Regions from separate parts of the Butyricicoccus sp. AF35-5AC genome, predicted to be linked through region 4. Evidence: predicted binding sites of a transcription regulator. Region 4 holds the regulator's gene; each other region holds the start of a gene.
What was found. Region 4 encodes Rex, which represses fermentation and respiration genes when NADH is low (regulators of the CRP and FNR family bind a similar motif). Its sites were predicted from a motif close to ATTGTTAANNNNTTAACAAT; they were not measured.
Positions count from the first base shown of each region.

Region 1 (7,403 bases), on a different contig from region 4:
AGGCATACTGGAGCCGCTTCAAGGACACCTCGGCTGACCGCCTGCAGGCCATTGCACACGCACTCGGACGTGCGGACGGCGATTTTCTCGCTGCGCTGGCTGAGCTGCAGCAGGCGTGCGGCGTGGACAAGCTGCGCCTGTCCGACTACGGCGTAAAGCCGGAAGACGCAGGCGAACTTGCTGACAACGCAGCAAGCACCATGGGCGCCTTGTTCCGTGTCGATCCGCGCACGCTGTCCCGCGAGGAGATTATGGACATCATCACCGAAAGCATTTAAGCGAATACGCTGAGAGCGGACCGATTGGTCCGCTCTTTTTTCGATAACGGCAGTTGCTAACACATTTTCGCGCGATAGCGCGTGTTAAATAGCATTTGCATTGCAAATGCCAGCCCGTAGGCCTCTATCCTTAAAAATATTTAATGAGAGCAAAAGTCGGGGCGTGTACCGCGCAGCGCGGCCAAGAAGCCGCGCAAGGATAGCGCTGACTTTTTGACTTTGGGAGGGAGAAAGTTTCAACCAACGGGCGGAACTTTCGGACGATTTTGTGTCGTTTGCGTTACATCTGTGTTACACTGCTTGTATTGCCGCCAGATCATGCTATAATAGTCACAGAGTATGATATACGTCATACATCTATTAGCTTGCGGCTCTGCCGCAGACAAGGAGGTACACTCTATGAAATTTCAACAGGTAATGGCATTTTTCCTCACCGGTGCAGTGGCACTCTCCATGAGCACCACCGCGCTCGCTGCCGACCTTCCGGATAACGTTGATACCACCGTATCCGCCACACAGACCGCCGATGAGCAGGAAAACAACCTTTACGCCAAGAACGACAAGGACCTGACCGATGCCGAGTTCGAGCAGAAATATGAGCTGCCGGAGAACTCGTGGTTCACGCCCGCAGTCCGCTATGTGATTGAGAACAACATCATGCTGCCGGCGGGTCATATCGACGGTAAAGAATATTTTCCGTGGTTCAATCCGGCGGAAAACCGCTGCACGGTTGCTGAAGCGATTTACAACAGTGCAAAGCTCGTTGACCCGGAACTGACTGCATCCTATGCAGGCATGGCTGTTAAGGAAGCGCCCGATTACGCCGAAATCCCCGAGCTTTACCGTGATGGCGCTTCGTTCTGCTTTGAATCCGGCATTATGACCGGTGACAGCCAGCACTACCTGCGTCCCTATGACTCCATCTCCCGTCAGGAGTTTGCGGCAGTGCTGCAGCGCTACATTACGCTGCTCGAAAAGGCCGGAAAGATTACGGTTTCGACTGATACGAGTGTGAATACCGCGTTTACCGATGCTTCTTCGCTCGCTCCGTGGGCGAAGGATGCCGTTGCGTTCTGTCAGACCAACAAGCTGATGAACGGCGACAATCACGGCGCATTCAATCCCAAGGGACAGATTAAGTCGGTTGAGCTGGCACAGGTGCTGTACAACCTGTCTCAGCAGATCAAATAATGTGCAAAACCACCTGTTATCACTGATAACAGGTGGTTTTTCTATGTCTTTGGGGCGTCAATTTCACGTCACAGTTTTCAGTCAAAACGCGAATTGTCAAAATACGGTTTATCTGCTATAATGCAGATACCGAGAGACAGCTTCCGCGAAAGAGGTAACAGCTCATGAAAAAACGCATTGCATTCCTGCTGATCGTTCCGCTGCTGTGCGTGCTGGCTGCAAGTCTGAACATCAGCTATATGCCGACCGGCGGCCTGCTTTTTGTCAGCAGCACGCCGGACGATGAACTCACTGTCTGGCAGAAAACCATGCCTGACGGCACCAAAATCGCCGTTTATAACAGCGAAACCTCCATCGTATATGCGAAATACCACGGTTTGGCATACACCATCACCGAGATTCAGAAGCCTGTGGACGGGCATTGGCTGCCGGAGTCCATTAAGGTCTACCGCGGTTCGTACACCTCTCCCGACAACACATAAGAGAACAGCCTCAGAGCGTGATTTTTGCGTGCCTCTGAGGCTGTTTTATTTCATTCCAGGATGGAAAATTCAATTTCTTCGGCGGTATAGCCGTCCTCGATGATAGTCGGTGCGCGGAACAGGTCATCCTCGAGCGTATGCGGCAAATGCGCCAGACACAGGTGCAGCACACTGCCGCCGCCCTCTCTCTGTGTGAGCAGCAGCCGTCCGCCGTGCGCCTGCGCAATTTGACCCACGAGCGGCAGACCAAGACCAAGCGGTGTGCCGCCGCGCACGAGCTCCCGGTAATCGTCCATCGAGGTGGTGCGCCGCCAACCGGAAAGCAGGTCATCGAACTTCGCAGGGTCCAGTCCCGGACCGGTATCGGCAACCGCAATCGTCACAAAATCCCGCGTATCGGTCAGCGAAACCGTGATTTCGCCGTCCTCCGGTGTTGCGCGCAGCGCGTTTGTCAGCAGGTTATAGATTGCCGTACGCACCAGTCTCACGTCAATGAGCGCGTCTGCATGCTCCGGCACCTGTACGATGAATTTTGCACTGCCCGCAGGCGCATGCGTCTCAGCCTGCTGCACGGCATCGCGGCAGAGCGCTGACAGGTCGCAGCGCCGCAGAGAAAGCTGCTCGGTCAGCAGCGGGTCGTGCAGTAAATCCGAGTGCGTCAGCAGCCGATACAGTCGCATGCACTGCCGCCGCAGTCCGTCTGCCAGTGCAGGATCCTCCACCTGCTCGGCCTCGGCCATCAAAGCGCCCAGATAACGCGAGCTTTTGTCCTGAATGACCCGCAGGCTGCCGTCATAGGCGGCACGGTCGCGCCGCAGATACGCCAGCAGTGCACCGCCGCGGTGCGGGATCATTTCGACCGTGTAGACCGTTCCGTCGATGTCCTCCTCTGCGGTGCAGGCAGACTGTGTATTTATGCACCGGAGCAGTATATTCCGCGTGCTGCCGCTCAGGAACGGATCCAGCTCCTCCATCGGGTGCAGACCGGAAAGCTGCTGTGCCGCGTCGCTGCACCGCTCGATACGCAGCGTATCGCTCACCGCGAACAGCGCCGCATGCCGCAGCTCGGTGCGCAGCAGCAGCTCGCGGACTGCGTTGCCGTCCAGCTGCGAAAAAAATGCGTCTTCCATCATTATCCTCCCAAAACACCGTGTAATTTTACCTTTGTACTGTGGGAAAGCTGCTGTCATTCTCGATCGTGTTTTCCTGCGTCCGGTATATGCTGCGCGGTATTTGGCATACTAATCTCTGTCTTCGCGGATGTGAAAAAACAGCACGGCGCGCGCTGTGCTTTTCTCATCCCGAAAATCGGGGGATTATACAAACCGAATCCCCATATTTTGTACGATGTGTTTATTATACCACTGCCGCTACTGTCATTGCAAAGAAAATTATACAAAAATACCGGTCGGAATGACAAAAAAATCACAAATATTACACCTTGCGGCAAACTGCGCATTTAGTGTATAATAAAAACATCAACAGAGAACTTCATCAAAACATTTAGGAGGAACACTGTAAAATGGGTATCAAAGTAGGTATCAATGGTTTTGGCCGTATCGGCCGTATGGTTTTCCGCGCTGGTCTGAAGAACCCGAACATCGAGTTCGTAGCGGTAAACGATCCGTTCATGACTCCGGACTACATGGCATACATGCTCAAGTATGACACCATGCACGGTCGTTACGACGGCACCATCGAGTATGATGACAACTCCATCACCGTTGATGGCAAGAAGGTTCTGTTCTTTGCAGAGATGGACCCGAAGAACATTCCGTGGGGCAAGGTTGGCGCTGACTACGTTGTAGAGTCTACCGGCGTATTCCTGACCAAGGAGAAGGCACAGGCTCACATCGACGGCGGTGCTAAGAAGGTTATCATGTCTGCTCCGTCCAAGGACGACACCCCGATGTTCGTAATGGGCGTTAACCAGAACACTTACACCAAGGATATGACCTTCGTATCCAACGCATCCTGCACCACCAACTGCCTGGCTCCGATCGCTAAGGTACTGGACGAGGCATTCGGCATCACCGAGGGCCTGATGACCACCGTACACTCTGCAACCGGCACCCAGAAGGTTGTTGACGGCCCGTCCAAGAAGGACTGGCGCGGCGGCCGTGCTGCTTGCGGCAACATCATCCCGTCCACCACTGGCGCTGCAAAGGCTGTAGGCAAGGTTTATCCGAAGCTGAACGGCAAGCTGACCGGTATCTCCATGCGTGTACCGACCCTGGACGTTTCCGTTGTTGACCTGACTGCTAACCTGGCTAAGCCGGCTACCAAGGAAGACATCTGCGCTGCTATGAAGGCTGCTTCCGAGAAGCCGCTGTCTGAGGGCGGCCTGAAGGGCGTTCTGGGTTACACCGAGGATGCTGTTGTATCTTCTGACTTCCTGGGCGACGAGCGCACCTCCATTTTCGACGCTAACGCTGGCGTTTACCTGACCGACACCTTCGTAAAGGTTGTTTCCTGGTACGACAACGAGTGGGGCTACTCCAACAAGCTGCTGATGCTCATCGAGCACATGGCAGAGGTTGACAACAAGTAATTGCTGCCCACCGGCGTATAAAATGTTTTCAAAAAGCTCTTGTTCTTCGGAACAAGAGCTTTTTTCTTTCTCTCCGGCTTGACGGCACAGGCATATCATGCTATACTTAGTTCAAATTTAGACTATCTATTTTTGAAGCAGGTGATATACATGAATCCCTATATGGAATTTACGCACAAGACCGATCTGGCATACAGCGCAATGTGCCGACCGCTGTGCCGCGAACTCAAGCTGACACAGACGGCGTTTGACATCCTGCTGTTCCTTGCCAACAACCCCGGCCATGACACCGCCAGCGACATCGTGGAGCTGCGCCGGATCAAGGCGAACCTCGTATCAGTCAACGTCAACCGGCTGGTCGAGGAGGGCTATCTGCGCCGCGAGAGCATCCCCGGCGACCGCCGCAAGACCCGTCTGATATGTACCGACAAGGCGCTTCCCATCATCGACCGCGGCCGCGCATTGCAGGCGCAGTTCATCGACCGTCTGCTCTCCGGCATGAGTGATGAACAGCGGCAGGCGTTTGGCGATGCCGTCGGTGTCATCGACCGCAATCTCGACCAGCTCTTGCAGGAGGTGCGCTGATATGACGATGCTTTTCACCGTGCTCGTCACGTTTTTCGCCGGCATGGGCGCTGGCCTCGGCACCGGCTTCGCGGGCATGAGCGCCGCCGCCGTTATCAGCCCCATTCTCATCACCTTTCTGCACATGGACCCGTATATGGCGGTCGGCATCGCGCTCTCGTCTGACGTACTGGCGAGCGCCGTTTCGGCCTATACCTACGGCAAAAACAAAAATCTGGATGTCAAAAACGGCCTGCTGATAATGCTCAGCGTGCTTGTATTCACCGTGGTCGGCAGCTATATCGCCAGCCTGCTCCCCTCGCGAACGATGGGCAGCTTCTCGGTGTTTATGACGTTCCTGCTCGGCGTGAAGTTCATCGTCCGTCCGGTCATGACCACCAAAGAGGCGATGATGAACGTGTCCGCACGCAAACGAGCTGTGCAGTCCATTGTCTGCGGCGTGCTGATCGGGTTTATCTGCGGCTTCATCGGCGCGGGCGGCGGCATGATGATGCTGCTCATCCTGACCTCGGTGCTCGGCTACGAGCTGAAAACCGCCGTCGGCACCAGCGTGTTCATTATGACGTTCACAGCGCTCACAGGCGCGGCCTCGCACTTCGCCATTGGCGGAATGCCTGACCCGCTGATCTGGGCTCTGTGCGTGATCTTCACGCTCGTGTGGGCACGCATCGCTGCCGTGTTCGCCAATAAGGCCAGCCCGAAAACGCTCAACCGCGCCACCGGCGTGATTCTTGTCGTGCTCGGCCTTGCTGTTATGTTATTCTCCAAAATCGCATAAACAAACCCCTTTCCGCTCTGTCGGAAAGGGGTTTTTCAGTTGAAAATTGAGAATATGGATATTTTTTTACCTGAACACAAATTGGTGCTGGAACATGATGGGTACTATTATCACAGCAGTCTGGCGGCCAGAGAGAGGGCAGAACGGAAAGACCGCGCCCTGCGAGAGGCGGGATATCAGGTGCTACGAATCTGTGACAGCCGGGAGCTGGCTGAGCCGGTTGTATTGCAGAAGACGAAAATTCTGTATCGGCTTGATGAGCAGGATAGGCATCTTGACCAAATGATCGCCTCTGTATTTTGCTATCTTGATTTGCAGCCGCTCGATTTTCATCACCGGCGGGATCAATATGCAATTAATCAAATGTATTTTCATGAGCGAAAGAAACGCACTCTGGCGGTAGAATATCCTGCAATCGCGTTGGAGTGGAGCACCCGCAACGCCGACAAGCCTGATACTGTATTCGGCGGTTCACCTCGAAAAGTTTGGTGGCACTGTCCAAAATGTCAGCAGGAGTATCAAGCAACGATCGCTAACAGGACCAAGCGCCGTTCCAACTGTCCGTTCTGTGCCAATCTTCAGGCGTATGAAAAAAACTGCCTGGCAGTGCTCCGGCCGGAAATTGCCGCGGAGTGGCATTCTGCGTTAAATCCCCCTCTGACACCTTATGATGTAGTGCCCGGCTCTGAAAAAAAGTATACTGGATCTGTTCGGAAGGACATGTTTGGAAAGCAGCCATCTGTTCCCGCACCAATTCCCGAAAAAGCAGATGCCCCATCTGTCATCCGAGAACTGGGACGCGATGCGGCTTGGTGAGGCCGTCGGAGCCTGCGCTTATTTGAATCTGGCACTCCACAAAGAATTTGCCGCTTTGGCCCAGTGAGATAGCAGGGCAATCCAATAAGAAATTTGGGTGGAAATGTGAAAAGGCCATGAGTGGCAATGCGAGAAGGGACATGTCTGACAGAGTTCCATCAGCAAGCGGATTCGCGGGGATGGCTGTCCATATTGTTCCGGTCGGCGTCCAAGCAGAGCGTATTGTCTGCAAGCCTGCTACCCTGCCCTTGCTCCTATCCATACAGAGAAATTGAACATTCAATAAAGAACGTGCGTTCTTTTTAGTGCAAATCATGCTGCATTTTCGTATTTTCCTCAGAATCAATCCATATACTATGTTATTTTATGCGCTCGCTTCTCAACGGCAGTTCTCCCTCAAATCTGCGGCTGCACCTGCAGGAACTCCTCTGTTCCCTGTTCTCCGGTTTGCATTTTTGCCGGTTTCGTGGTATATTTTAATATATGCCGTATGACTTTGTAATCGGTCATGCGCGTCAATCTGCGAACACATCATACAAAGGTAGGGAGCAAAGATGAACGGACCTACATTACAAGTGTAGATGCTCGGGCAGTTTACCCTTCGATACGGCGACCGCACCATTTCCGACAGCGACGACCGTTCCCGCCGGGTATGGTCACTGTTGGCCTATATGATATATAACCACGGCCGCTCGTTCGCCCAGGAGGAGCTGATCCATCTA
Region 1 covers NZ_QUDX01000007.1:87,397-94,799, reverse strand. Annotated here, with positions in the region: gene DWZ82_RS10270 (iron-containing alcohol dehydrogenase) at 1-278, shown strand, start outside; gene DWZ82_RS10265 (S-layer homology domain-containing protein) at 678-1,469, shown strand; gene DWZ82_RS10260 (hypothetical protein) at 1,634-1,951, shown strand; gene DWZ82_RS10255 (sensor histidine kinase) at 2,002-3,081, opposite strand; gene gap (type I glyceraldehyde-3-phosphate dehydrogenase) at 3,474-4,502, shown strand; gene DWZ82_RS10245 (MarR family winged helix-turn-helix transcriptional regulator) at 4,653-5,087, shown strand; gene DWZ82_RS10240 (sulfite exporter TauE/SafE family protein) at 5,089-5,865, shown strand; partial or broken gene DWZ82_RS10235 (zinc-ribbon domain-containing protein) at 5,920-6,429, shown strand; gene DWZ82_RS16065 (zinc-ribbon domain-containing protein) at 6,570-6,707, shown strand; gene DWZ82_RS10230 (AfsR/SARP family transcriptional regulator) at 7,263-7,403, shown strand, end outside.
Region 1: the regulator Rex is predicted to act here: its motif matches at 3,364-3,383, upstream of gap (type I glyceraldehyde-3-phosphate dehydrogenase).

Region 2 (7,403 bases), on a different contig from region 4:
ATGTCAGCGGAGATCTCGCCGGTGAACGCGCCGGACTTCTCGAAGTGCATGTTCTCAGCGCCGATTGCAATCTTGGAGCCCTTAGCAGCCTTTACAGCAGCCTGAATATCGGTAAACGGTACGCAAAGAACCATCTCGCACCACTTGGTCTTGGACAGGAGCGGCTTCATCTCTTCGATCAGAGCCTTTGCCTCTGCCGGAGTCTTGTTCATCTTCCAGTTGCCGGCGATAATGGTCTTACGATATCTGCGATTCATGTTGGTTTTACCCCTTTCAAACATTCGGACGGACATTTCCGTCTTAAATCTTTATGTATTTATACGGAGCGCTCAACAGAACGCGCTCCGATATAAAGCGTTCCTAATGGACTTACTTGTCCTGCAGGCATGCGATGCCCGGCAGCTCCAGACCCTCGAGGAACTCCAGAGAAGCGCCGCCGCCGGTGGAGATGTGGGTCATCTTGTCAGCAAAGCCCAGCTTCTCAACAGCAGCTGCGGAGTCGCCGCCGCCGATGATGGAAACAGCCTTGCTCTCAGCGATTGCCTTGGCAACAGCCTTGGTGCCGACTGCGAAGGTGTCAAACTCGAATACGCCCATCGGACCGTTCCAAACAACAGTGCCTGCGTCCTTGACAGCCTCGGAGAACAGCTCTACGGTCTTCGGGCCGATGTCCATGCCCATCATGTCAGCCGGGATCTTGCCAGCCTCGTATACGACCGGAGCAGCGTCCGCGCCGAAGTGATCTGCACAAACGGTATCAACCGGCAGAAGCAGCTTAACGCCCTTGTCAGCAGCCTTCTTGAGCAGGCCAAGTGCCAGCTCGATCTTGTCTTCCTCACAGAGAGAGGTACCGATCTCGCCGCCCTTTGCCTTGGAGAAGGTGTAGGCCATGCCGCCGCCGATGATGATGGTGTCGCACTTGTCGATCAGGTTCTCGATAACGCCGATCTTGTCGGAAACCTTAGCGCCGCCCAGGATTGCAACGAACGGACGAGCCGGGTCGCTCAGAGCCTTGCCCATGATGGAGATTTCCTTCTTGATCAGGAAGCCGCATACAGCCGGCAGGTAATCTGCGATGCCTGCGGTGGAAGCGTGTGCACGGTGTGCGGTGCCGAATGCGTCGTTGACGTAAATGTCAGCCATGTCAGCCATAGCCTTTGCCAGTGCAGCGTCGTTCTTGGTCTCGCCCTTTTCAAAGCGAACATTCTCAAGCAGAACGACCTCGCCCGGCTTAACCTCAGCGGCCAGCTTCTTAGCGTCCTCGCCTACAACGTCCTTTGCCAGCTTGACTTCCTTGCCAAGCAGCTCGCTCAGGCGCTTAGCGACCGGAGCCAGCGAATACTTCATGTTTACTTCGCCCTTCGGACGGCCGAGGTGCGAGCACAGGATTACAGCAGCGTTGTGATCCAGCAGGTAGTTGATGGTCTCCAGCGAAGCACGGATGCGCTTGTCGTCGGTGATGTTGCCGTTCTCGTCCTGCGGTACGTTAAAATCGCAGCGGGCAATTACCTTCTTGCCGGATACGTCGATATCCTCAACGCTCTTCTTGTTATACTGCATAAATATCCCTCTCCTTTAAGATGTATTATAAAGTTACGATAAGGAACAAAAGCACGGTTGTTATTACTACAATAATTCCGTTTCCAATACAGAATTATACTCGTAATTCGTGTCATTCGCAAGCAAAATTGTGAAAATCATCACATTCCAACTCGCTTTTAGAGGATTTTTGCGTTTTTCGCCAAAAAGTTGCGAAATATTAAACAACATTCACAATTTTTGCATCAATCCCGCGGCGTTCCATAATACGCTACAGCCATCGCCAGCGGACCAGTATTTGTCAGAACCGAGGGACCGATCACTACGCGTTCCACATCGCGGAATCCAATTTCGGTACGCAGACGCTTTTCCATTTCATCCAGACGCTCGGCAGGTACGTCGCCGTAGAGCAGGATAGCCGTCTGCTTATCCGGCTGCACCACACGGGCGGAGACTTTTTTGCTCATTCCGGCAACGAGTGCCTTCTCACCGCGCACCTTGTCACACACCTTTACCGCACCGTCATACACATGGCTGATGGGCTTGAGACCGAGCGCCTCACCCACGAAAGCCGCGCCGCCCGAAATACGGCCGGACTTCTTGAGGAACTTGAGGCTGTACACGCCGAGGTAAGCTTCCACGCGGTTAAGACGGCTCTTTACCACGCTGACGATCGCGTCGAAGCTCTCGCCCTGCTCGCGCATTTCGGCAGCCTTGACAACAATGTGTCCGTAAATATAGGTGTATGTCTTGGAGTCGATGACCTCGATGGTCATTTTGCCCTCGCCCTGCTCCTCCTCAAACATGGATTTTGCAAGGCAGGCCGCCTGATAGGTACCCGAGCCGCCGCCATTGATGAGCACTGCCAGCAGATGCGTGCAGCCGCGCTCAAATGCACGGTTGTAGGACTCGAGGAATACGGTCGGCGTAGTCATGGCCGTGCCGGGAATCTCGCTGCTGGTCTCGAGCAGCCTGCAGTACTCTTCGGACGTAATGTCATAGTATTCGCGGAAGCTGCGTCCCTCATGCGTCAGCATGATCGGAACGATCTCGATTCCGTGGGCTTCCACCAGCTCGTGTGGGATATCCGACGAGGAATCGGTCAAAATATGAATCTTTTCCATGCTTTACTCCTTTATGCCTGCGGAAACGGTCCCGCAAGTCTCAGATTTTCAAAGCCGGTCTGCCGCAGTGCCTCAAACACAATAACAGCGACCGAGTTAGACAGATTAAGGCTGCGCGCGCCCTCTCTCATGGGAATGCGAACGCAGCGTTCCGGGTGCTCGATGAGCAGCGCTTCCGGCAGACCGCGGGTCTCTTTGCCGAACATCAGGTAGTCGCCGTCGCGGTATTCCACCTCATGATAGGCGTGCGGCGCCTTTGTTGTCGCATAGAAGTAGCGGCCGTCCGGATTTTTCTCAAAAAATTCATCCAGATTTTTATACATACGCACATCGAGCAGGTGCCAGTAATCCAGACCGGCCCGCTTCATGCGCTTATCGTCGATAGCAAAGCCGAGCGGCTCGACCAGATGCAGCACACAGCCTGTCGCCGCACAGGTGCGGGCAATGTTGCCGGTGTTCTGCGGGATCTCCGGCTCGACCAAAACAATGTTGAGCATACTTTCGCCTCATTTACGAACTAAACTTCTTCTATTTTATGCGATAACACCGTATTTTTCAAGGTATATTCCCATTTTTTCGCAAAAAAGTTTCCTCTGAACACAAGATTCAGAGGAAATTTTCATGCACTATGCTAATTTTCTGATGATTTTGGATGAACGGCACATATCTTCAATTACTCAATATCCGCATAGACGCCATAGATATAGCCTTCCGCTGCGGCCTGCTCATCGGTCAGCACTTCGCCGGTAAGGCTCGGACCGGACGTATCGTCCTTGTATTCCACGCCCAGCTTGCCGGTGTGCAGCGTCATCGAGCGGGTCTGCTCCGAGCCGTCAGTAAAGGTGATGGTAACGGTCAGCTTTGCGCCCTCAAAGCCGTCCACGGCCGCGTGCCACGAATCCTGCAGATCATCGTCCGTGGTTTCCGGCATGCTCGACAGCCACAGACCGTAGCTGGCGTCCGGGTCGTACGCGTCGGTGAAGCCGTTGTCCAGCTTCCAGCACAGGTCGGCGTACATATGCATCTCGTCACTGCCCCAGACCATGATCCGGTCTGCGCCGTCGAGTTCGGGGTTTGTGCCCTGATGCATCGAGCGCACCCACTCGTCGCGGTCGGCCGATGTATCCTTGACGGTTTTCGTGCGGTAGACTGCGCCCTTGTCAATGGTTGCGGATACGGTCTTGATATCCTCACCGGTGACTTTGAACAGACAGCCGGAGTAGAAACCCTTTTCCGGATCGTCTGCGCCGCTGCCGGTATCGAACACGATTTTGCTGTCCTTCGGCTGACGCAGCTCGCCGGTATCGGCAGCATAGGCTGCAAAGCCGAATGTGTGACTGATGGCATCCGCTACGACTGCACTGCCGGTCTGCGCGGTGCCATTATGCGTGCGATAAACCGCCGTACCGCCCAGCACAATACCGAACGCGCAGGCTGCCGCCAGAAGGCGCTTTGCCATTCCCCACGGATGGCGCGGCACCGCATGCAGCGGTTCGTTCGTCAGCTTACGCGCTTCACGAGCTGCTGCCAGCGTGCGCTCCTTGAGCTCCTGCGGAGCCTTGATGTCCTTCAGTTCGTTCCAGTTGTTCTTCATCGTAAGATCCCTCCAAATCCAGCTTTAATTGCTTTCTTGCGCGATGCAGCCGCGTGCGTACCGTTGCCGGACGGCAGCCGACCATTTCCGCGATCTCCTCTGTGCGGTAGCCCTCCACATAGTGCAGCCACACCGCGATTCGCTGATCGTCCGGCAGTGCGTGTACCGCCTGCCACAGCTCGCTGCTGCTTTCCGGTTCCGGAGCGGCAGCATCCGCGGCAGCTTCCATCGGTGCGGTGCGCTTAAACCACGCCGACCGGCGAAGATCGGCGCACCGGCTGAGCGTTACGCGCAGCAGCCATGCTTTCAGGTGTTCGGTGTCGCGGAAATCGGTGTCGTCCCGCAGCAGCCGGAGAAAGACTTCCTGATAGACGTCCTCTGCGTCCGCGCGGCTGTTCAGTCTGCACAAAGCTAAGCGATAGACCGCGTCGCCGCAGGTGACCATCGCCTGCTGCAGAAATGCGTCTGACCTGAGTGTTGTCTGCATTGCTCTCTCCTCCTTTCACCACCAACACGTTTTGCAGCGGCAAATCGTTCCCGCTGCCGCCGGATTTTTTGAGATTTCGGCCTATTTTCCCTTTGCTTTGTGTTTGCCTACAATTTACAGAGGTTATTCTTGTGATATATGCACAAAAACTTTCGCGTTTTCTCTGGAACATTAAACAAAAAATCTATTGCATTTTTATCTAAAACGACTATAATAATAATTGTTCTAAGGAACACAACAAATCGACAATAACCAACAACCACATTGGTTTTTATATTTCATTTGCTCTCTTTTTTTCTTTTTTCTTTCTTTACTCTTTACCTGCTCTTTGAGGGAAAATCGCCGTCTGATTCATCAGGCGGCTTTTTTCCGCCTTGCGGCAAAAAAGCTGCGGTTTAACCGCAGCTTTCAGTCTGTCGATAAAGTCAATCTATCGTTTTTACTTTTCGTGCGGCAGCATGCATAAAATAGAATTTGCACAGCAAATTCATAATTCCCGGGGGCGTGTACCTCGGGAATTATACAAGGGACGAAAAATTGTGCCCGTAGGGCGCGGCTTTTCGTCAAGATTCGATTGAAAGCGTGGTTTCAATCGAGAGGCTGCTCGAAAAACGGAGTTTTTCGACAGCCTCAAAGCTGCGGTTTAACCGCAGCTTTTTTAGTTTGTTCCGACAGTATGCGTTACAGCGCTGCCTGTGGTATCATACGGATACAGGGTATTCAGAGCCGCCGCAAGCGCCGGACTCTCCAGCGTATACCATCTGTCCTTGCCATGTAGTTCTGTTTTCAGCAGCAGCAATTCTTCCGAATCATTCCTGCACAGAAAGAGCATATAATCTGCTTCCGCGCTGTCTATTTGCACTGCAACGACGCACGGAATCCTGGTATTCGTGCCGTACGGTGTCCATCTGCCCGGAAAGCGCCGCTTGCCCTTACTGTCTGCAAGCAGCTGCACGATCGTCTCCCGATTTTCCGCAGAAAGTGTAATTTCTTCGGACGGGAACGCATAGTTATAAATCGTTTTGCTCGTCACCGGCGTATAGCTGTACGCCTTCCACGAAAACGAATCATCGACTGCACAGCCGATCTTCCGTGGTGCAAAGAATATGCCATAGATCCCAACCGCACAAAGCAGAAGGAGCAGCGCCGCTGTCACTGCACATTTGACCGATTTCTTCATATTGTCTTCCTCCCGATTCTCTATCCTTATTCTTGTACCTTGATGATACCGAACGATCCCTTGATTGTCAACCAAATTGTTCCCTGAGATACAGAAAGGCGGTACCGCTATGCAGCGATACCGCCTTTTCTTATTTCTCTTTGAAAAATTCTCTGGTCTGCTGCACATTTTCCTCGATGGCGGTCTTGAGCGCCTCCACCGATTCAAACTGCATTTCCGGACGCAGGAACTTATGCAGCTCCACATGGATCATCTTGCCGTACAGATCGCCCGCAAAGTCAAGCAGATGCGGCTCGATGGTCGGTGCACCGCCGTCTAAAAATGTCGGCTTTACACCGATATTGGTCGCTGCGATATAGCTCTGTCCGTCCACCAGAACGCGGGTTGCGTACACACCGTACGGCGGCAGCGCCATTTCGGTCGGCAGACGCAGATTGACCGTCGGCACCTGCAGCACGCTTGTGCCGACACGCCGTCCGTGCTCCACAATACCGGAAACCGTATACGGATGACCGAGAAACTTAGCCGCACCTTCCATATCGCCCTGCGAAATCAGCTGACGAATATAGGTGGAGGACACCACAATGCCGCCAATCTTGACATCCTCAATGCAGTCATAGCCGATGCCGGCCTTTTCACACTCAATAGCCATGCCTTCTGCGTTGCCCTGCCCCTTATAGCCGAAACGGTTATTGCGCCCCGAGATGATCCAGCCCGCGTTAAAGCGGCCGATGAGCAGCTTGTGGATAAAGTCGCGCCAGTCCATGTGCTGCATTTCATGGTCAAAGTGGCCGAAAATAACCTCGTCCACACCGCCGAGCTTTTTGATCTCCTCGGTGCGATATGCATTTGCGGTCAGCAGCGGCACCTGACGGCCCATAACGACCGAATCCGGATGCACATCAAACGTAAAAACCGCACTCGTGCCGCCGATTTGCTTGGCACGCTCGACCGCACGCTGCATGAGCGCCCGATGGCCCAGATGCACACCGTCAAAGTAGCCGAGCGCGATGGCACGCGGCTTTGTAACTTCTATCATAAGGGAATCCCCCTGAAAAAATTGATAATTGAAAATTGAGAATTGAGAATGAATGTGGCGCTTCGCGCTTATTAAATCATCGCGCAAGGCGCGATACCTTCATTATCCATTTTCCATTTTCAATTCTCCATTTCTGCTTGTATGCAAAAACTTATCGGAAGTTTTTGTATACAAACAGACCTAAACCGCCCTTATCCAGCTCTCTCACCTGACCGAGCATAAGGAACCTGTCCTGATGGTACACACGGCAGATGGTATCTGCGGTCTCCGGCAGACTGTCGGTCTGGCGCGGAAACACAACTGCACCTCTCGCAATGCGCTCCGCGCCCTCGTCGGTGAGCGAAACAGCGAGTCTATCGGTAAACAGGCTGTCGGTCGGCAGCAGAAGCTGCTGCATGGTGCCCTCTGCCATTGCCTGCTCACACTCGGCAAAGGTATGG
Region 2 covers NZ_QUDX01000001.1:147,596-154,998, reverse strand. Annotated here, with positions in the region: gene tpiA (triose-phosphate isomerase) at 1-257, opposite strand, end outside; gene DWZ82_RS00705 (phosphoglycerate kinase) at 370-1,560, opposite strand; gene DWZ82_RS00700 (DegV family protein) at 1,785-2,663, opposite strand; gene trmL (tRNA (uridine(34)/cytosine(34)/5-carboxymethylaminomethyluridine(34)-2'-O)-methyltransferase TrmL) at 2,675-3,160, opposite strand; gene DWZ82_RS00690 (hypothetical protein) at 3,337-4,257, opposite strand; gene DWZ82_RS00685 (RNA polymerase sigma factor) at 4,178-4,744, opposite strand; gene DWZ82_RS00680 (hypothetical protein) at 5,403-5,924, opposite strand; gene ribF (riboflavin biosynthesis protein RibF) at 6,055-6,963, opposite strand; gene truB (tRNA pseudouridine(55) synthase TruB) at 7,115-7,403, opposite strand, start outside.
Region 2: the regulator Rex is predicted to act here: its motif matches at 1,688-1,707, upstream of DWZ82_RS00705 (phosphoglycerate kinase).

Region 3 (7,403 bases), on a different contig from region 4:
ACTTCGATGCCCATAGTGCGGCGCAGCTCAATCGGGAGCACGATGCGACCAAGTTCATCAACCTTACGAACAATACCGGTGGATTTCATTTTCAACACACTCCATTTCTTCATCATAAAAAATGTATTACCAAATCCCACTCACTTGGGATGTTGGACGGAAGGGGGGAACACGATATGCTGTCCGTTATCTGGACGGTGTTCCTTTGTATGGCGCTGCTATGCGGTGCGGTCACGGGCAGGCTGGCAGAGGTTACGGCAGCGGTACCCACAGGGGCTTCGGAAGCGATCACGCTGGCGATCAGTATCACCGGGCTGATGTGCTTCTGGAGCGGTGTGATGGAGCTGCTGCAGGCTTCCGGACTGGCAGAGCGGCTGTCCCGTCTGATGGCACCTGTTCTGCGTCCCTTGTTCGGAAGTGCATCGCAGGATAAGCAGGCGATGGAAGCAGTAAGCGCCAATGTAACGGCAAATTTGCTGGGGTTATCCAACGCGGCAACGCCGTTGGGATTGCGTGCGTCAGAGCGGCTGTATGTTCTTGCAGGGCGGAGCGGAGCGCCGGATACCGTGCTGACGCTGATCGTGCTGAATGCAACCTCAATTCAGCTGATTCCGTCTACGGTGGCGGCGGTTCGTGCGGCTTGCGGAGCACACGCGCCATTTGATATTATGCTGCCGGTGTGGGGAGCTTCTGCGGCTTCCGTTGCGGCGGTGCTGCTCAGCAGTAAACTGCTGCGTCCATTTTTTCCGGATGGGGAATAGCGGGACAGGTAAGTGCGCCTTACAAGTAGTATTATCACACATGAAAAGCAAGAAATTTGTCGAATAAGCAAACAATCATCAAAAAATTTCCAAGCAAGGGAAATAATACAAGGAGGGAGATGATTGCAGATTTTGCAGAACGCGCTCATTCCGGCACTTTTGGCAGGAATCAGCCTGTATGCGCTGTGCAAAGGCGTGGACGTATTTCCAACTTTTCTGCGCGGTGCAGCCGTCGGTTTGAAAACCGCGGTGCAGATACTGCCTGTTATGGTCGGGATGCTGACAGTCGTGTTCATGCTGCGCGCCTCAGGTGCCGTTGATATTGCGGCAAGCGTGCTCGCGCCCGCACTGCGTATACTGGGCATACCGAAAGAATGCACAGTCCTGACCCTGCTGAAGCCGATCAGCGGAGGAGGGGGACTGGCAATGGGCAGTGAAATTATACGACGCTGCGGACCGGACAGCTATGCCGGACGCGTGGCCGCAGTGATGCTGGGAGCCTCGGAAACCAGTCTGTACACGATCAGCGTGTACAGCGGGCACCTTGGTTTAAACCGAACCAGATATGCTGTTCTTGCGGCATTGTGCGGCGATTTGGCAGCATTTACCGCCTCTGCAGCATTGGTTAGATTATATTTCCCATACAGTTAATATTATATCGTGTATGTTAAAAAATTACCATAGCTTATGACAAAAATTGGCGAATTAAATAAACATTACTTGCACTATTTGTGCAATGTGTGAAAAAATTTACAGACTGAGAATATAAAAAAGCATCTATGCCGAAGCACAGATGCTTTTTATATTGCAAAGCGATTACTTCTTCACGATCTCCTTGCCGAAAGGACCATCATAGTCGAAGAAGCCCTTGCCGGTCTTAACGCCCAGCCAGCCGGCACGAACCATCTGACGCATCAGCGGATGCGGACGGTACTTCGGGTCGCCGGTCTCGCGGTACAGCGTCTCCATGATTGCGAGGTTTACGTCGTGGCCAACAAGGTCAGCGGTGTGCAGCGGGCCGGACTTCATGCCTGCGCCAAGCTGCATGGCAACGTCGACATCAGCAGGGGAAGCGATGCCGTCAGCAACGATACCCATTGCCTCGTTCATCATCGGGATCAGGATGCGGTTTACAACGAAACCGGGACCTTCCTTAACGGCAACCGGGGTCTTGCCCAGGGATGCCATCAGGTCAAATGCGGTCTGGAAGGTTTCGTCCGAAGTCTGGATCGCGCGGGTAACCTCAACCAGCTTCATGATCTGAGCCGGGTTGAAGAAGTGGCAGCCGATGAACTTATCCGAACGGTGCGGGATGCAGGCAGCCATCTCGGTGATGGACAGACCGGAAGTGTTGGAAGCGAAGATGGTGTGAGCGGGGCAGATCTTGTCCAGATCCTCCAGCAGGTCCTTCTTCAGATCCATGCGCTCCAGAATAACTTCCATGATGAAGTCAGCATCGGCAGCGTCCTTGCGGTCAACCGAGGTCTTGAGGGAAGCGAGCAGCTCGTCCTTGCGCTCTGCGGTCATCTTGCCCTTGCTTACGAGGAACTCGTAATCGTGTGTGATAACGGTCTTGCCGCGCTCGGTGAACTCCGGCTTGATGTCGATCATGGTAACGTCATGACCTGCGTTCAGAAATACCTCAGTGATGCGTGCGCCCATGTTGCCAGCGCCGAATACACAAACTTTCATGCTAAATTAACCTCTCTCTCACTCTTTGCGGATGGATGAACAGGTATTGCGAATATTGATTAGTCAAAACCGCACAATCTGGTTTTGAATTGTGCGGTCCGACTGTCTCAATGCTTACTTATTCTTGAATTCCTTAGCCGGCTTGTCGCGGTTCTTGTCCAGGAAGTAAGCCATGCCGTACTTCTGATCCTCGGTAGCGAAGCACTGTGCGAAGCAGTTGCCCTCGAACTTCAGAGCGGAGTTCAGGTCGGTCTGCATGCCAACATTTACAGCTTCCTTAACCAGAGAAACAGCGATCGGAGCCTGAGCAGCGATCTCCTCAGCCAGCTTTACAGCCTCATCGAGCAGGTTCTCCAGCGGATATACGTAGTTAACCAGGCCCATGTCCAGAGCGTCCTGAGCGGTGTAGTTAGCGCGAGCGGTGTACAGCATTTCCTTAGCCTTGCCTGCGCCTACGAAGCGAGCCAGACGCTGGGTGCCGCCGCAGCCCGGGGTGATGCCCAGACCAACTTCAGGCTGACCGAAGGAAGCGTTCTCGGAAGCGAGACGGATGTCGCAGGACATAGCCAGCTCGCAGCCGCCGCCGAGGCAGAAGCCGTTGATGGCAGCAATAACCGGACGCTTGAAGTTCTCGATCTTCCAGCAAACGCGGTTGGACTCGTTGCCGAACAGCTTGCCTTCTGCACAGGTCTTGGTAGCCATCTCGGAGATGTCAGCGCCTGCAACGAAGGAGTTAACGGTCTTGCCCTTCTTGTTAACGGTGGAAGAACCGGTCAGAACTACTGCATAAACGTCGTCCAGATCCTTAGCCAGCTCGTCGAATGCCTCTTCCAGCTGTGCGTACATGTCGGTGGACAGAGCGTTCATAGCCTTCATGTGCTCGATCTTAACGATCGCAACATGACCCTTTTTTTCGATTACTACGTCAGTCATTTTTAAGACTTCCTTTCAGAATATGTGCTATGAGCGTAAAACGCTCAAGGCTGACCTCTATTCGGAGGCCATCAAACATCCAAAGGATGTTTGCAATCAAATAGAACAGGAACTCGTTCCTGTTCGTAAAAACCCGCGACATGCGCGTGGGTTTTTACACCCCGACCCAGCCGCCGTGGGCGGCGTCGTTCGGGTATCCAAAATCAGTTTCTACGGAACTGATTTTGGTATATAGGGGGCTTTTGAAGCCCCCTATAGCAAGACTTACTTGCAGAGCTCGTCGCGCTCAACGATGATAGCTTCGCCCATACCGCCGCCGATGCACATGGTAGCCAGACCGATGGTCAGGTCGCGCTTGATCATTTCGTGGATCAGGGTGGTGGTGATGCGGCAGCCGGCTGCACCGATCGGGTGACCCAGAGCGATTGCGCCGCCGTTTACGTTAACCTTGTCCATATCAAAGCCAAGCTCACGGTTAACAGCAGCAGCCTGTGCAGCAAATGCCTCGTTGGACTCGATCAGGTCGAGGTCAGCAACGGTCAGACCTGCGCGGGACAGAGCCTGACGGGTGGACTCGATCGGACCTACGCCCATGATGGACGGATCGCAGCCTACAGAGCCCCAGGCACGAACCTTAGCCAGCGGCTTGAGGCCGTTTGCCTTAACGAACTCCTCGGAAGCGATGATCATTGCAGCGCCTGCATCGTTGATGCCGGAAGCGTTGCCTGCGGTTACGGTGCCGCCGTCCTTCTTGAATGCCGGGCGCAGCTTGCCGAGGATCTCCAGAGTGGTGTTCGGCTTTACATGCTCGTCGGTATCAAAGATAACGGTTTCCTTCTTCTTCTTAACTTCGATCGGAACGATCTCGTCCTTGAAGCGGCCGTTAGCGATGGCAGCAGCTGCCTTCTGCTGGGAAGCGAGAGCGATCTCGTCCTGCATTTCGCGGGTGATGCCGTACTTTTCAGCTACGTTTTCTGCAGTGATGCCCATGTGGTACTGGTTGAATACATCAAATACGCCGTCGTATACCATCATATCGACCAGCTTCTTGTCGCCCATGCGAGCACCCCAGCGGGTATCGCGGGAGATGTACGGAGCACCGGACATAGACTCGCAGCCGCCTACCAGCATCATCTTGTTCTCGCCGGAACGGATGATCTGGGTGCCGAGGGAGATGGCACGCATGGAGGAAGCGCAAACCTTGTTCAGGGTCATAGCCGGGGTGGTGATCGGCAGACCGGACTTCAGGCAAACCTGACGTGCTACGTTCTGGCCTACGCCGCCCTGCAGTACCTGACCGAACAGAACCTCGTCGATTGCTTCCTTGTCAACGCCTGCACGCTCGATAGCTGCCTTTGCAGCAGCGGTGCCAAGCTCGGAGGAGTGTACATCGCGGAGGGTGCCGCCGTAAGTGCCGATTGCAGTACGGGCAGCGGAACAGATGTAAACGTTCATTTAGCTGTTTCTCCTTTTCTACTGATGCGGCGAAAAAACTATGCCGCCGCATGGTGATGGAAACTCGATTTTCTTGAGTTCGTTAATATTTTATCAAACCATTCGGCAGAATGCAAGGGAAACTGGTCGATTCTGTAAAATTATATGAAAAGGCCGGTTTCCGTTTGCATAATCTGCACAAATAGAATTGATCAGTCGTTAGCCAGACCCATCAGCTCGTCACGGAAGATGCGAGCGTCCATGGTCTTGATCTCGTCAGCCATCTTCGGAACGAATTCCATCTGGTCGAGGATCTGGGTCTGCAGGTCGATGCCCGGAGCGATCTCGGTCAGGGTAACGCCTTCCGGACGCAGCTCAAATACGCAGCGCTCGGTGATGTACAGAACCGGCTGATGTACCTCGTTAGCGTAATCGCCGGAGAAGGTGATGTGCTCAACCTGCTTAACGAACTTCTTCTTAGCGCCTTCCTGGGTGATAACGAGCTTGCCGTCCTTGCACTCAGTCTTGAGGCCCTTTGCAGTGAAGGTGCCGCAGTAAACAACCTTCTTGGCGTTCTGGGTGATGTCGATGAAGCCGCCTGCACCTGCCAGACGGGTGCCGAACTTGGATACGTTCAGGTCGCCGTTCGGAGCAGTCTCAGCCAGGCCGAGGAATGCAACGTCAAGGCCGCCGCCCTGATAGAAGTCGAACTGTACGTTGTGCGGGATGATGCACTGTGCGTTGGCAGCAGCGCCGAACTGGGTGCCGCCGTACGGTACACCTGCGATGGAGCCTGCCTCAACGGTCAGGGTCATCTTGTCGGAGATGCCTTCTTCAGCAGCTACGTTAGCGATCTTCTCCGGTGCGCCGGTGCCGAGGTTTACGATAGCGTCCTGCGGCAGCTCCATAGCAGCGCGGCGGGCGATGATCTTCTTAGCGTCCATCGGGATCGGCGGGATAGCGTCAACCGGGATGCGGAACTCGCCGGTCAGCGCGCCGTCGTACGGCATGCCGAGGCACTGCATGTTCTCCTCCTCGGTGCCGACTACAACAGAGTCAACATAGATGCCCGGGATAGCAACCAGCTTCGGGTCCAGAGAGCCGCCCTGAACGATCTTCTCAACCTGAACGATTACCTTGCCGCCGGAGTTCTTGCACGCCTGAGCCATAGCAGTTACGTCCAGAGGACCGATCTCACGATGTACGGTGCAGTTGCCGTACTCATCGCAGTAGGAAGCACGCAGGAATACAACGTTGATCGGGAAGCCCTTGTACAGCAGGCGCTCCTGACCCTCGATGTTAACGATCTTTACCAGATCTTCCTTGGTAACGTCGTTCAGCTTGCCGCCGCCGTTGCGCGGGTCAGCGAAGGTCTTCAGGCCAACGTGGGTGATGGTGCCGATGTTGTGAGCAGCGATATCGCGGTACATGTGCGAGATAACGCCCTGCGGCAGGTTGTAAGCCTCGATCTTGTTGTTCAGAGCCAGCTCGCCGAGCTTCGGAGCACGGTCCCAGTGGCCGCCGATAACGCGCTTAACCATGCCTTCATGGCCGTAATGGTCACCGCCGGTGCCATCGCGGTGGCCCTGACCGGCTGCAAAGAACAGGGTCAGGTTCTGCGGGTGGCCGGTCTCAAGAAAACGCTTCTCGAGAGCCTTGGACAGGGTCTCCGGGCAAGCACAGGATACGAAACCGCCGGTAGCAATGGTATCGCCGTCCTGAACCTTCAGAGCAGCTTCCTCCGCGGTGATGATGCTTACTTTCTTCATGTTTATCAATCCTCCTGATAATAGTGCGACCGGTTTTACAGTGGTCACGCCTGTGACGTGAAAGACCTGATTCTATCTATCGCCTGCGGAATCTCATCCGCTGCGGCAACAACAACACGGTGCGCGGCCTCGATCTCCTCATAGAGATACGGGCAGCCGGTGCAGCCGCGTAGGATCAGCAGTACGTCATAAGGAACACCGTCCTCCGGATAGGAGAATGAGGCGGTGTCCTGCAGGGCAGCGCAAATCGCCTTGTAGGCGTCTCCGCGCTCATAGCGCGGATTGCAGCCGCCGCAGAATTTTACCGTGCAGCGCAGCAAGGCGCACAACCCCTTTCTATGTATCATTTCCGAATGTTACCATAGGGAAACAATAGGTAATAACGCAAACACAGGCACTCACGGGTGCTCCATGAGTGCCTATAGTTTGCTCAGAGATTACTTGATGCGAGCAATCTTCTTTGCCAGTTCCTTCTTCATTTCAAGGTTGGACTGACGGGCAATCATGATGCGCTGAGCCTGCGGCGAGCCTGCACCGTGCATGGACTCCGGCAGATAGCCGACAGCTGCAGTACCCATGGTCATGTTCTCGATCAGGCGCAGCAGACGCATACGGTCCTCAGTCGGAACGGAAGCAACGCCCTTGAGGTACTTCTCGATGTACGGCTTGAGCTCCGGGTTGCGGTAATCAGCCTCGGACGGCTGGGTTACCATCAGGCCGCCTGCCAGATCCTGTGCCAGACGAGCGATCTCGTACGGGAAGCGGGTAACGTTCTGCTTGCAGACGTTAGCCAGCAGCAGGTCGATCAGATAGT
Region 3 covers NZ_QUDX01000011.1:28,461-35,863, forward strand. Annotated here, with positions in the region: gene DWZ82_RS12280 (AbrB/MazE/SpoVT family DNA-binding domain-containing protein) at 1-89, opposite strand, end outside; gene DWZ82_RS12285 (nucleoside recognition domain-containing protein) at 177-761, shown strand; gene DWZ82_RS12290 (spore maturation protein) at 885-1,412, shown strand; gene DWZ82_RS12295 (3-hydroxyacyl-CoA dehydrogenase family protein) at 1,578-2,453, opposite strand; gene DWZ82_RS12300 (enoyl-CoA hydratase-related protein) at 2,568-3,386, opposite strand; gene DWZ82_RS12305 (acetyl-CoA C-acetyltransferase) at 3,651-4,841, opposite strand; gene DWZ82_RS12310 (acyl CoA:acetate/3-ketoacid CoA transferase) at 5,033-6,589, opposite strand; gene DWZ82_RS12315 (hypothetical protein) at 6,634-6,909, opposite strand; gene DWZ82_RS12320 (4-hydroxyphenylacetate 3-hydroxylase family protein) at 7,027-7,403, opposite strand, start outside.
Region 3: the regulator Rex is predicted to act here: its motif matches at 4,920-4,939, upstream of DWZ82_RS12305 (acetyl-CoA C-acetyltransferase).

Region 4 (7,403 bases):
TCTGCATTTTATGCAAACCCTTGAGATACCGCCGTAAATCTGCTATACTGAATATATTATATAAAGATTTGTGAAGAGAAAAAGGAGGTGTCGGCTTGCCTATCAAGATAGCCGACAGTCTGCCGGCACGCGCCGTATTGGAGAGCGAAAACATTTTCGTTATGACCGAACACCGTGCCGCGACACAGGACATTCGTCCTCTTCGCATCGGTTTACTCAACCTGATGCCATTGAAAATCATTACCGAGACCCAGATCCTGCGCTGTTTATCCAACACGCCGATCCAGATCGAGGTCGATCTGATCCAGACCGAAACGTACCATTCCAAAAATACGCCGGAGGATCATCTTCTCACCTTCTACAAGACGTTCGACGATATCCGCGACCAGAAATATGACGGTTTTATCATCACCGGTGCGCCGGTAGAGACCATGCCGTTTGAGGAAGTCGAATACTGGAAGGAACTGACCGAGATCATGGACTGGACTAAAACGCACGTTCATTCCACGCTGCACATCTGCTGGGGGGCGCAGGCCGGTCTGTATTATCACTACGGTATTCCGAAGTACATGCTGCCCGAGAAAATGTCCGGTATTTTCAAGCACCATGTTCTGCTGCCGAAGGAGCCGCTGCTGCGCGGCTTTGATGATATCTTCTGCGCACCGCACTCGCGCCACACCGAGGTGCGTGCCGCCGACATCCGCAAAAACGATCGTCTGACCATTCTCGCGGAGTCGCACGAAGCCGGTGTGCACATCGTAGAGGCAATGAATGGCCGTCAGATCTTTGTGCTGGGTCACGGCGAGTACGACGCCGACACGCTCAAAAAGGAGTATGAGCGTGATCTGGCTAAAGGCATGAACCCGGAGGTGCCGCGCCATTACTTCCGCAACGATGATCCCAACGAGGACGTACTGGTGACCTGGAAGGCACATGCCAACCTGTTTTACACCAACTGGGTCAACTACTATGTGTACCAGACAACACCGTATTATCTGGACAAAATGTAATACCAAAGCCGCTCATCCATTGGATAGCGGCTTTTTTCGCACAAAAAAGGGAGTATCAAAAGATACTCCCTTTCGTTTTACAGGTTCTGCTCTCTTTCCCCGTCTGCTGCGCCGACCAGATGGCACAGTGTCATCAGGCTGTCCGACAGATGCACGTTTTCGACCGGAACGCCCAGTCCCTCCAAATGAAGGTCCTCGCCGGTGAAATTCCACAGACCGCGGATACCGCGCTCTACCAGACCGTGTGCGATACGCGGGGCATCTCCGCGCGGAATGGTGAGCACCGCCACATCCGGCTTGTTGCGCTCAATAAACTCCGCAAGCGTATCCGCGCTGCGTACCTCATGGCCGCCAAAGCGCTGACCAATGAGCTGCGGATTTGCGTCAAACGCACACAGCAGCTCAAAGCCGCTGGCAGAAAAGTTAAAGTTATTAAGCAGTGCACGACCGAGGTTACCGGCACCCAGCAGAATCGCCGTGCGGCCGGTCCGCAGACCCATGATCGCACCCAGCTCCTCCTGCAGTTTGTCGATATTATAGCCGTAGCCCTGCTGACCAAAGCCGCCGAAGCAGTTAAAGTCCTGACGAATCTGCGAAGCGGTCAGTCCCATGCGCTCTGCCAGTGCTTTGGAGGAGATACGCTGCTCCCCTTCAGCCTTCAGCTCACAAATATTCCGATAATAGCGAGGCAATCGCTGAATTACCGCTTTGGAAACCTCTTGCTTGTGTTCCACAGACCCTCTCCCTCTCTCAAATTCTATTTCTCGTGTAAATTACAGCTTAGCGATGGTATCCAGCACATAATCGGTAAATTCCTGTGCGGTTGCACCGGTATCACGACCGGTAACAACAACCTTGTGCTCCTCTACCATGCAGATATCAAGTGCTCGGTCGAGCTTCTTTGCCAGTTCGATTTCACCGATGTGCTCAAGCAGCATAACGGCTGCACGCAGTACGGAGGACGGATCCGCGTACTTTGCACGGCCTTCCTGTACCATACGCGGCGCAGAGCCATGAATTGCCTCGAACATCGCATAGCGCTTGCCGATATTGGCAGAGCCTGCCGTGCCGACACCGCCCTGGATCTCAGCGGCCTCGTCGGTGATGATGTCGCCGTACAGGTTCGGCAGAACAACGACCTTAAAGTCGCGGCGGCGCTTGTCATCGAGCAGCTTTGCGGTCATGATGTCGATGTACCAGTCATCAAACTGTACTTCCGGATACTCCTTGGCTACCTTCTGGCAGGTATCGAGGAACTTGCCGTCGGTGGTCTTGATGATATTCGCCTTGGTGACGCAGGAAACGCGGTTCTTGCCGGTCTTGCGTGCATAGTCGAAGGCCAGACGAGCGATACGCTCGCAGCCCTGCGAGGTAGCTACGGTAAAGTCGATGAACAGATCGTCGTCGATCTGCACACCCTGCGAACCGACAGCGTAGCCGCCCTCGGTGTTCTCACGGTAGAACGTCCAGTCGATACCCAGCTCAGGTACCTTTACCGGGCGCACATTGGCAAACAGGTCGAGACCCTTACGCATTGCAACGTTCGCGGACTCTACGTTCGGCCACGGATCACCCTTGCGCGGAGTCGTGGTGGGACCCTTCAGGATAACGTGGCACTTCTTCAGCTCTTCCATAACGTCGGGCGGGATAGCGCAGCCGAGCTCGGCACGGCGCTCGATGGTCAGACCGTCGATCACGCGGAACTCTACCTTACCGGCCTTTACCTTGTCCGCCAGCAGAACCTCCAGCGCGTGCTGGGCCATGCCGGTGATCATCGGGCCGATGCCGTCGCCGCCGCACACGCCGATGATCAGCTTGTCCAGCTTGGAGTAATCAATAAAATCGTCCTGCGCCTTCATATCCATGATACGCTTGCGCTGGCTCTCTACAACTGCCTCAAATTTATCCAGAACAGACTGGTCGATAGACATGGTTTTGTCCTCCTACACCATTGATATTATTTTAACAAAAGAAAATATGGCTGTCAAGTCCGACCAGAGAACCCGCTTGGCTCTCCGGTCGGCATAACGTCTTGACTTACTTGCTCTGCTGACGTGCGTACAGCAGCGTGCCGCCTGCAAGCAGTGCGTGACGCTGGCGCTCGGAAACCTCACAGTCGGCCTTGAAGGTCTTGCCGCCGCAAACAACGGTGACCTGCTCGCCGTTCTTCACTTCCTCGAGCACGTTCGGCAGAGAGATTTCATCCAGCAGATTGATCGCATCGTAATCCGCCGGATCGGCAAAGGTCAGCGGGATGATACCGGAGTTGACCAGATTTGCCTTGTGAATTCGTGCGAAGGACTTGCACAGTACGGCCTTTACGCCCAGATACAGCGGAACGAGCGCTGCATGCTCACGGGACGAGCCCTGACCGTAGTTTGCGCCGCCGACAATTACGCCGCCGCCCTGCTCCTTGCAGCGGGACGGGAACTCCGGATCGACGTTGATAAAGCAGTAGTTGGAGTAGTACGGCACGTTCGAGCGGTACGGCAGCAGTTTTGCGCCGGCCGGCAGGATGTGGTCGGTGGTGATGTTGTCCTCAGTCTTGAGAACGACCTTGCCGGTGTAGGATGCCTCGAGTGCCTTGCCCAGCGGGAACGGCTTGATGTTCGGGCCGCGAACGACCTCAACCTCAGCCGGATTCTCGGCCGGCTTTACGATCATGTTGTCATTGATGGTGAAATGCTCGGGCATTTCGATCTCCGGCATCTCACCGAGGGTGCGCGGATCGGTCAGCACACCGGTCAGTGCAGACGCTGCTGCAACCTCCGGAGATACGAGGAAGATCTGTGCATCCTGGGTGCCGGAACGGCCCTCAAAGTTGCGGTTGAAGGTACGCAGCGATACGCCGCCGGACTCCGGCGACTGGCCCATGCCGATGCAGGGACCGCAGGCGCATTCAAGGATACGCGCACCAGCCGAAATGATATCCGCCAGAGCGCCGTTCTGCGCCAGCATATTGAATACCTGCTTGGAACCGGGGCTGATGGTCAGCGAAACCTCCGGGCTTACGGTCTTGCCCTTGAGGATGGAAGCGACCTTCATCATGTCGTAATAGGAGGAGTTGGTGCACGAACCGATGCAGCACTGGTTTACCTTGATCTCGCCGATCTCGGATACCTTCTTGACGTTATCCGGCATATGCGGCATAGCTGCCAGCGGCTCGAGTGCGGACAGGTCTACGGTGTACTCCTCGTCATACTCTGCGTCCGGGTCGGAGGACAGCGGTACCCATACGTCGCCGCGGCCCTGTGCTTCGAGGAACTTCTTGGTTGCCTCGTCGGACGGGAAGATCGAGGTGGTAGCGCCCAGCTCAGCGCCCATGTTGGTGATGGTGGCACGCTCCGGTACGGACAGGGTCTTTACGCCCTCGTCTGCGTACTCTACGATCTTGCCGACGCCGCCCTTGACGGTCATCTGGCGCAGTACGTCCAGAATAACGTCCTTCGCAGATACCCACGGCGACAGCTTGCCGGTCAGGTTGACGCGGACCATCTTCGGCATCGGAATGTAGTACGCGCCGCCGCCCATTGCGACTGCAACGTCCAGGCCGCCGGCACCGAACGCCAGCATGCCGATGCCGCCGCCGGTCGGCGTATGGCTGTCCGAGCCGATCAGGGTCTTGCCCGGTGCGCCGAAGCGCTCCAGATGCACCTGATGGCAGATGCCGTTGCCTGCCTTCGAATAGTAGATACCGTGCTTCTTAGCGACAGAACCGATATATTTGTGGTCGTCCGCATTCTCGAAGCCGGACTGCAGGGTATTGTGGTCAATGTAAGCGACCGAGCGCTCGGTCTTGACCTGATCGACGCCCATCGCCTCAAACTGGAGATAAGCCATCGTGCCGGTGGCATCCTGCGTCAGCGTCTGGTCGATCTTGAGACCGATCTCCTGACCCAGTGCCATTTCGCCGTCTACCAAGTGCGCTTTCAAAATCTTCTGCGCGATTGTCATACCCATGTGTGTTTCCTTCGCTCCTTTATGTCCCGACGCGAAAGGCTTTCGCTTTCGCGCCCCATTCTCGTCAGAATGGGTGGTTGCGGCTTCCACAGCCTTCTCCACGGTGTAACCCACACCGTGCCCAAAAACAAAAATAGAAGTGGTGTTCGCATACACGAAACCACTTCTATTTTACAACATTCTATCGGTTTTGCAAAGCACTTTTCACCGCAGTGATTTGAAAAAGTTCAAGCCTTTTTCTGCGTTTTTTCAGCAGAATTACTGTTTTCGGCAGAAAGTTACTTGTGTTTGCTGAAAAAGCGGTTCCGCGGCAGCTCAACTCACTTGTTCTCCTGCCATGTACCTTCCTCGGTCACTTCGATGACGCTGCTGGTCATATCCAGCTTGCGGTTTTCAAACGCCTCGCGGTTGTTCTCGTAGATGAGACGCAGACCCTCGAGCGTCAGGTTCGGGTCCACATCGTCAATGAGGTCGCAGTATTCCGCCATCATGCGGCCCATGCCGCCGGTAGCGACGACTCTCGCCTTGCCGCCCAGCTCCTTCTGGATATCCGTGATAATGCCGGTCAGCGCGCCGACATAGCCGCGCACCGCACCGGACTGCATGGACTGCACGGTAGTCTTGCCGATGGCATTCTCCGGGCGCTCGATGTCCACGCGCGGCAGCTTGGACGCCTTGAGGAACAGCGCCTCCATCGCCACCTTCAGACCTGGGAAAATCGCGCCGCCCTGATACGCGCCGTTCTCGTCAATGGCGTCAAAGGTAGTCGCCGTGCCGATATCCACAATAATGAGCGGCTTGCCATACTTGCGAACCGCAGAAACCGCGTTGACCAGTCGGTCCGCGCCGACCTCGCGCGGGTTGGCATAGCAGTTTTCAATGCCGATATCCGCATCGCGGCCTGCAATGACCGGCTGCACAAACAGATACTTGCGGATGGCATTGATCAGCGTATACATCACCGGCGGCACGACCGATGCGATCACGACCGCCGTCGTTTCCGCGCAGCTGATCTCGTGGAAGTGATAATACTGCGCGATCAGCATGCCCAGCTCATCCGAGGTGCGCTCAGAATTGGTGGAAATGCGGAACGAGCCGCGCAGCTTGTCTCCGTCATATAAACCGAACACCATGTTGGTGTTGCCTACGTCGATTGCTAAAAGCATAATGTTCTCCTAATTTTCTATTTCTCTTACAGACTCTCTTTTCGCAGCAGACTGCCGTCCTCATCGACCAGCTCGAGCAGCGCAGCCCGTCCGTTCTCGACAGTCAGCCGAGCATAGCTGGCCGGGCCGCCGCGCGGCAGACTGATGCTGCCCGGATTGCATACCCACACGCCGTTCTCCCGCTCGAGCATCATGCGGTGCGTATGCCCGAAAAAGGCAAGCGCGCAGTGCTCCTCGTAAGCCCGCTGGGACACAATGCCGCTCGACAGCATGCCGACACGCTCACGGTGGCCGTGCGTGATATAAATCCGCACGCCGCCCGGTGTCACAACCGCATTCAGCGGCACATCGGGGTCAAAATCGTTGTTGCCCCGCACGCGGTAGATCGGCATGGCCGGGAACACGCGCTCGATCTCGCGAGCATCCTCGGCGTGATCGCCTAAGTGAATGACCGCATCCGGTTCTTCCCTGTCTACCGCAAAGGCCATTGCCATGTTATAGCCGTGGGAATCTGCAAATATCAGCACTTTCATGTTGTTCCCTCTCTCTGCGCCGCACATATAGCTGTATTTTACACCGAGTATCCCGCGATGTAAAGTAATTTTCTTGCGATCAGCCACAATTTATTTCCCTGTGCACACACTTCTCCTCCCGGCGGCATATACTGTCATGAAACAACTTCTTATGAGAGAGGACGGGACGCGAATGGATCAGAACGAACTGCTCCGCAGACTTGCGGCACAGGCCGGCGGTGACGCGGCGCTCGAACGGCTTTCCGGTGCGCTCGGCACCGCAGACGGCAGGCGTGCGGTCGAGCAGCTGTCCGCACAGCATGCCGATGAGTTGGAACAGGCCGCAAAAGCCGCTCAAAGAGGTGACATGCGCAGCGCAGCACAGGCAGCGCAAAAACTCATGCAGACACCCGAGGGTGCGCGGCTTGCCGCTCAGCTTCGGCACATTTTCGGCAAATAAGGAGGCGTTTGGATGGAAAACGATATGCTTTCCTCGCTGCTGAGCGACCCGGAGTCACTGCAGAACGCGATGAAAACCGTGTCCGACCTGCTCGGCGGTCAGCCGTCCGCACAGGCAGAGCCGCAGAGCACCTACGATCCGGCCTCCGAAATGATGCAGAAGGCGCTTCCGGTCATCGGCGCGATCGCGCAGAGCGGGCAGAATGCCGTAAAACCGGAAAAACGTGCACTGCTCGGTGCGCTCAAGCCGTTCGTTGCCGAGGAGGTCTCCGGCCAGTTCGACCGTGCCCTCCGTC
Region 4 covers NZ_QUDX01000009.1:97,102-104,504, reverse strand. Annotated here, with positions in the region: gene metA (homoserine O-acetyltransferase MetA) at 96-1,010, shown strand; gene DWZ82_RS11670 (redox-sensing transcriptional repressor Rex) at 1,088-1,744, opposite strand; gene DWZ82_RS11665 (isocitrate/isopropylmalate family dehydrogenase) at 1,784-2,941, opposite strand; gene DWZ82_RS11660 (aconitate hydratase) at 3,048-4,970, opposite strand; gene DWZ82_RS11655 (type III pantothenate kinase) at 5,291-6,136, opposite strand; gene DWZ82_RS11650 (metallophosphoesterase family protein) at 6,163-6,669, opposite strand; gene DWZ82_RS11645 (hypothetical protein) at 6,842-7,108, shown strand; gene DWZ82_RS11640 (hypothetical protein) at 7,121-7,403, shown strand, end outside.